One region of the Vibrio algicola genome, then DNA from elsewhere that is predicted to be linked to it. Evidence: predicted binding sites of a transcription regulator. Region 1 holds the regulator's gene; the other holds the start of a gene.
The links. The regulator CRP, encoded in region 1, controls carbon source genes, mostly activating them, when cyclic AMP is high. The targets are predictions, from matches to a motif close to TGTGANNNNNNTCACA.

Region 2: a site for CRP is predicted at 1,857-1,872, ahead of mlc (sugar metabolism global transcriptional regulator Mlc). Genes of this name have one in related genera too.

Annotation. Positions count from the first base shown of each region.
Region 1 covers NZ_CP045699.1:2,319,821-2,323,496, reverse strand. The annotation lists gene GFB47_RS10640 (aromatic amino acid transport family protein) at 234-1,439, shown strand; gene crp (cAMP-activated global transcriptional regulator CRP) at 1,535-2,167, opposite strand; gene GFB47_RS10630 (phosphoribulokinase) at 2,411-3,280, opposite strand; gene GFB47_RS10625 (YheU family protein) at 3,417-3,632, opposite strand; gene GFB47_RS10620 (TIGR02444 family protein) at 3,676-3,676, opposite strand, start outside.
Region 2 covers NZ_CP045699.1:1,539,577-1,543,252, reverse strand. The annotation lists gene pyk (pyruvate kinase) at 76-1,521, opposite strand; gene mlc (sugar metabolism global transcriptional regulator Mlc) at 1,948-3,162, shown strand; gene GFB47_RS07105 (YciK family oxidoreductase) at 3,287-3,676, opposite strand, start outside.

The DNA.
Region 1 (3,676 bases):
TAAGATTGACGGTTATCCGTCACTTAACCTTTAAACCCCGTCATTTCATTTGAAGTGGCGGGGTTTCTTTTTTCTGCTCTTGCCTAAGAATCTGTACACTTTTATATACACAGTAATTTGTCTGGTTTTTTGTGTGATATTTGACCCATTATCGCTGCTTTTTGTTATTGACGGGTCGATTTATCTAGTTTTAATGGTAAATTGTTGTAAATAATTTTGAACGGTAAGTGTAAATGAGTAATTCAAAGGTTTTAGGCAGTACTTTGATTATTGCCGGTACCACGATTGGTGCCGGAATGTTGGCGTTGCCAATTGCGTCAGCAGGACTGGGCTTTATGACTTCGCTTGTGATCATGGTAGCGATGTGGGCATTAATGGCGTACACCGCATTATTGATGTTAGAGCTGCACCAACATGCTGATTATGATGCCACCTTGCATACCTTGGCTAAGCAATTTCTCGGTGATAAGGGAAAGTGGCTGGCGACCTTTGCGATGTTGTTTTTGTTTTACGCCCTTTGCGCGGCCTACATTGCGGGTGGTGGTGGGCAATTTAATGACAAGCTGCATAACTGGTTTGAGTTAGATGTGTCTAACGGCCTAGGAACACTTATCTTTACCATCTTGATTGCGGCGATTGTTACCTTTGGTACGTCATCGGTCGACAAGGTTAATCGGGTGCTGTTTACCTGTAAATTGGTCGCGATGGCAATCATGCTGTTTTTCTTAACTCCCAACATTCAAGCGGTTCATTTGGTGAATATGCCATTAGAAAAAGGCTTGATTGTGGCGGCATTACCGGTGATTTTCACCTCTTTTGGATTTCATGGCAGCATTCCTGCCGTGGTACGTTATTTAGATCTGGATATGAAAGCGCTGAAAAAAGTGATGGTGTTTGGGTCATTATTGCCGTTAGTGGTGTATATCCTGTGGCAATTAGCGACATTAGGTGTGGTCGATCAAGCCACGCTTGCACAAGCCGGCAATGTCACCGCACTGGTTGGAACCTTGGCGCAAGTGATCCATAGTTCTGCCATTTCTCAAGTGGTGTCAGTGTTTGCTGATCTGGCTTTAATTACTTCTTTTCTTGGGGTGAGCTTAGGCTTATTTGAATTTTTGGGCGACAGCTTGAATAAGAACCAAAGCAAAGGTGGCCGAGTGGGAATCGCGTTAGTGACCTTTGTTCCGCCATTGTGTTTTGCTCTATTTTACCCGCAAGGCTTTATTATGGCACTCGGTTATGCCGCGATTGCCTTAGCGATTTTAGCGTTACTACTGCCGGTTGCGATGGTGAAACGCTCGCGTCAACTCAACTTACAAACCCAAAACTTTACCGTTGCTGGTGGTAATGTGGCGTTGATGTTTGTTTTATTAAGTGGCTTGGTGATCATTGGGGTACAAGTGCTAATCAGCGTAGGAGTATTGCCCGCTATTGGGTAGAGAGTAACGAAAAAGTAAGATCGAAAAAGCCACTGGATTTGCATTCAGTGGCTTTATTTATTTTTGCGTGTACTTAAAATAATCGTGTGTGACGATTAACGAGTACCGTATACCACGATGGTTTTACCATGCGCAGAAATTAGATTTTGCTCTTCTAGCATTTTCAAGATACGACCAACGGTTTCACGAGAGCAGCCAACAATTTGACCAATCTCTTGACGAGTTATCTTAATTTGCATGCCGTCTGGGTGAGTCATTGCATCTGGTTGTTTGGCTAGATTAAGTAGCGTTTGTGCAATACGACCGGTAACGTCTAAGAAGGCTAAGTCACCCACTTTTTGGCTAGTGATTTGTAGGCGAGTTGCCATTTGAGCTGACAGACGCATCAAGATATCTGGATTCACTTGGATAAGCTGACGGAATTTCTTAAATGAAATTTCAGCAACTTCACAAGGTGATTTAGCTCGAACCCAAGCGGTACGCTCTTGATCTTCTTCAAATAGACCTAGCTCACCAATAAAATCGCCTTGGTTTAAGTAAGACAAGATCATCTCTTTGCCTTCTTCATCCTTGATTAATACAGCCACAGACCCTTTTACGATGTAGTACAAAGTTTCTGCTTTTTCGCCAGCATGAATCAAAGTACTTTTTGATGGGTACTTATGAATATGACAATGCGATAGAAACCACTCTAAAGTTGGGTCAGTTTGAGGTTTACCTAGAACCATAATTTGTTACTTCCTCTGAAGGGCTTGCTCAGTTTTGAGTCATTCATCCTGAGACCGGCTAAACTGGTCAAATAGAATAGGTGTTCATCATTTACGCTGCAAGCACTGTTACTGCGTTGGCTTTAAATACTACCCCTTTCCGTAGCGAATTTCTTGATTTTGATCGCCCTGAAGTGGGTATTTAAGCTGTGAAAGTGTGGCCTAAGTCACAGACTCAGCAGTAAGGTGAAATTGATCACCTTTTTAGCCAATTTTACCGGTGTCGATCAGTTGTTGCAGTAGAGGTTGAATGATCAGTTCCATCGCAAAACTCATCTTACCGCCTGGTACCACTAAGGTGTTATGGCGTGACATAAAGGAACCATCAATCATGGCAAGTAGGTAAGGGAAGTCGACATTTTTAATTCCACGCAAACGGATCACTACAAAGCTTTCATCTAAGCTTGGGATGCCTTTGGCGTTTAATGGGTTAGAAGTATCAACGGTTGGCACTCGCTGAAAGTTGATATGAGTACGAGAAAACTGCGGCGTGATGTAATTTAAGTAATCATCCATCGAGCGTACAATCGAATCCATCACCGCTTCACGCGAATGGCCACGATCGCGGGTGTCGCGCACAAATTTTTGGATCCACTCCAAGTTAACAATCGGCACCATACCAATCAAAAAATCGACATGTTGCGAGGCGTTGACTTCCCCATCGACCACACCCCCATGCAAACCTTCGTAGAAAAGCACATCGGTATTATCGGGTAAACCTTGCCATGGGGTAAACGTGCCTGGCATTTGATTGTACGGTACTGCTTCATCAAAACTGTGTAAATAGCGACGAATTTTGCCACTGCCATCTTGACCATACTGATGAAAAAACTTGGCCAGAGCAGGGAAGTCATTGGCTTCAGGGCCAAAGTAACTAATGTGTTTACCTTGCTCGCGTGCTTTACGGATCGCCACATCCATTTCTGGTCGGGTATAGCGATGAAAGCTGTCCCCTTCCACCCATGAGGCTTTAATATCCCTCATATTGAACATTTTTCGGAAGGTTTCTGAGGTGGTGGTGGTTCCTGCGCCAGAGGACCCGGTGACTGCGATGATAGGATGCTTTGCCGACATGATAATCCTTTATTTTCGACCTTGAGAATAGACAGTGTAGAGTAGGGCCTGTAAATAATATACCCAAATGATATGGGTATATATCCGTCTTACTTGCCACCTCACTGCAACTTTAATTACTTTGAGTGTAGATTGATTAACTTAACGAGTTGACGTCCCTGATATCGACACTTTCATGTAATTCGGAAAATACGATCGCCACTTTACCTGATTTTAATTGACGTTGTACCTGTGTGATTTTTTGCTCAAGAGAATAGTCTTGTTCACCATAATCGGTTCCTTCACGCAGAATAAATTCTTTGATCAAGTTGTCGAGGGTGTCGGGATCGATTTGTTGCCAAGGGATAATCATAATATGTTTACTGCTTATTATCTGTGATGATTCACTAATGCTTT
Region 2 (3,676 bases), 780 kb from region 1:
AAATTAAAAGTAAGAAAGGAGCTAATTTAGCTCCTTTTTGTTTGGTTTTACATTGAGTAATGTATTTTATTGGTATTATTCTACTTCAATAATACGCATACAGTTAGTTGAGCCAACCAGATCCATCACATCACCTTGAGTAATGATCACAATATCCCCTTTTACCAATAAATGCTTTTCTTTTAGAGTGTTAATCGCTTCGATAGCGCAAGGTAAACCGGAGCCTGCGTCGTTGTTGAAATATACGGGTGTAACACCACGATAAAGGGCGGCACGATTTAGGGTTCTTTCATTTCGAGACAAAGCGAAAATCGGTAAGCCTGAACTCAAACGAGACATCATCAATGCCGTGCGGCCAGATTCGGTTAATGAAATCATGGCGGTAATGCCTTGCATATGGTTGGCAGAGTACATGGTCGCCATCGCGATGGTTTCTTCTGCCGATTCAAACTTACGGTCTAATCGATAATTCGACACATTAATTGATGGCATTTTTTCAGCGCCAACACAAACTTCGGCCATTGATTTGACGGTTTCTATCGGAAATTGCCCTGCCGCAGTTTCAGCCGATAACATCACCGCATCAGTACCATCTAATACCGCATTGGCCACATCCATGACTTCCGCTCGAGTTGGCATAGGGCTGGTGATCATCGATTCCATCATTTGGGTCGCGGTGATCACGTTACGATTTAAGCTACGAGCGCGGCGGATCAGTTGTTTTTGCACACCGACTAACTCCGCGTCGCCAATTTCAACGCCGAGATCGCCACGTGCTACCATCACTACATCCGATGCTAAAATAATATCGTCCATCGTTGCTTCACTGACCACGGTTTCGGCGCGTTCAACCTTCGCTACCAATTTTGCTTCTAAGCCTGCGTCGCGTGCTAAACGGCGAGCGTAATGCATATCTTCGCCATTGCGAGGGAAAGACACCGCTAAGTAATCTACTTTGATTTGCGCGGCGGTTAAGATGTCTTGTTTATCTTTTTCGGTCAGAGCATCAGCCGATAAGCCTCCGCCTTTTTTATTGATGCCTTTATTGTTGGATAGAGGGCCGGCAACGGTGACTTCGGTATTTACCTTGGAGCCTTCAACCGACAACACTTTAAGTTGTACCCGACCGTCATCAAGCAGCAATATATCTCCCGCAAACACATCATTTGGTAGCGCTTTATAGTCTACACCGACGGCATATTGGTCGCCGAGGCCTTTGGCCATTTCACTATCTAAAGTGAATTTATCACCAATAGTTAATTGAATTTTACCGTCTTTAAATGTCGAAACGCGAATTTTAGGGCCTTGTAAATCCCCCAAAATGGCGACATGAATGCCTAAATTAGCGGCAATTGTGCGCACTTTCTCTGCGCGAATAATATGATCTTCCGCCGAGCCATGGGAAAAGTTCATTCGTACCACGTTGGCGCCAGCTTTGATGATTTCCTCTAGTACATTATCTTTATCGGTGGCAGGACCTAAAGTAGTGACAATTTTAGTACGTCTTAATTTTGTTGACATGAAAACTCCATTTTTGATTACAGCCCAAATGCCGATATGTTGGTTTAAAACATCGAGATAGACAGGTGAGCACACGAGTGAAATTATTCCCAAGTTATCATTAAACAAGCGTAATTTTGATGGGTAAATTATTATTTTGTGGCTTACATAGCATAGTTTATTTTAAAACAGCATAGTTTATTTTAATCGTGAAAATATGACTTTATCGTGAACATTTGTAACGGTTTAATCTGATGTGAACGATTCATTACCTTGTTTTAAACGCATGCTTGCATACATAAAATCAATGAGATTGAATATAAAAATGCTTATTTTAGGCTGAAAAAAAATTATAACGTGATACTTGTCACGCTCCGTTGCCTTTAGACTTCACAATTAGTTCGCAGTGTAAAAAAATTAGCTATTGGATTTCATTTGGAGTGCGTTATGTACATGGCTCAGCCTGGTCATATTGATCAAATTAAGCAGATAAACAGCGGTCGTGTCTATAAGCTGATTGACCAATATGGGCCTATATCGCGTATTGACCTATCCAAATTGAGCGGCTTGGCTCCGGCGAGTATCACTAAAATTTCACGTGAATTAGTGGATGGTCATTTAATCCATGAAACCGTGGTGCAAGAGTCGATTAGCCGAGGTCGTCCTGCGGTTGGATTGCAAACTAATAACCAAGGTTGGCAGTTTTTATCTATTCGTTTAGGCAAAGGGTATCTGATCATTGCGCTGCATGATTTAGGCGCAAAGGTGTTGGTTGAGCATCGAGTAACAATTGAAGAGCGAGATCAAACCTCGTTATTAGTAAGAATATTAGCCGAAATCGAACATTTTTTTGCACACTATGCTGATAAACTTGAGCGAGTCACCAGCATTGCATTGACCTTACCGGCACTGGTTGATTTTGCGCAAGGCACGGTGATCCAAATGCCGTTTTATCATATCCATAAACTGGCGTTAGGACCTGAAATTTACGATAAAACAGGACTGCCAGTTTTTATTGCCAATGACATGAGCGCTTGGGCATTAGCTGAAATGTTATTTGGTAATGCTCAAGAAGTGGATAACTCATTGTTGATCAGTAACTTTCAAGGCGTAGGGGCAGGGGTTATTTTAAATGGCCGTTTGATCTATAACCGTTATGGTAATATTGGTGAGCTGGGTCATATTCAAATCGATCCCAATGGTGCGGTTTGTCAATGTGGCAAAACGGGCTGTTTAGATACAATTGCTTCGGCCGAATCAGTGTGCACATCGGTGGTAACGCGGATTGCGAATGGTGAGCCTTCCTGTTTAGATATCAATAACATCAGCATGGAAACGATCTGTTCGGCTTCAATAAATGAAGATGCCTTAGCTAAGGGCGTGATTGAGCAATTGGGTCGAGATTTAGGCAAAGGCATTGCCATGATGGTGAACATCTTTAGCCCTGAGAAAATCTTACTTGGCGGCGCGCTTAATCATGCAAAGTCGATTTTGTATCCAGTGATTGTCGAGACCTTAAAGCAGCAAAGCTTGTACCCAGAACATAGGGAAGTACAATTGGCTGAAAGCCGTTTCTTTACCCAAACCACTATGCCAGGCGCAGCGTTAATCAAACAAGCTTTGTATAATGGCAGTTTATTACTCAAGGTAAGCGAAGGTTAAGAGTGTGTAATGGTAGGTGCTTTGGACGTAGCGCCGAGTTATTAAACAGAAATGCCAGCCTATCATCGGCTGGCATTTTGTTTCATTGACTCAGAAATAATAATGAGGCAAGTCTCGAGCTGATTTATTTAGGCTGAGCATCAATACATTGTCCGTGCACATCGCCACATTCATCACTGACTAAATAGAGATACAGCGGCATAATATCGGCCGCCGTTTTTAATAAATTTGTATCTTCTGCTGGGAAGGCAGAAGCGCGCATTTTAGTGCGAGTGGCACCTGGGTTAATCGCATTCACACGAACCTGAGTATCGGTTAACTCGTCGGCTAATGTCATCATCATGCCTTCGGTGGCAAATTTTGAAATCGCATAACTGGCCCAGTAAGCTTTGCCCACATGACCCACAGTGGATGAAGTAAACACAATACGACCATGCTCAGCCGCTAAGATCAAAGGTAAGACCGCTTGAGTCATCAACAATTGTGCTTTGACATTAATTTGCATCACTTCATC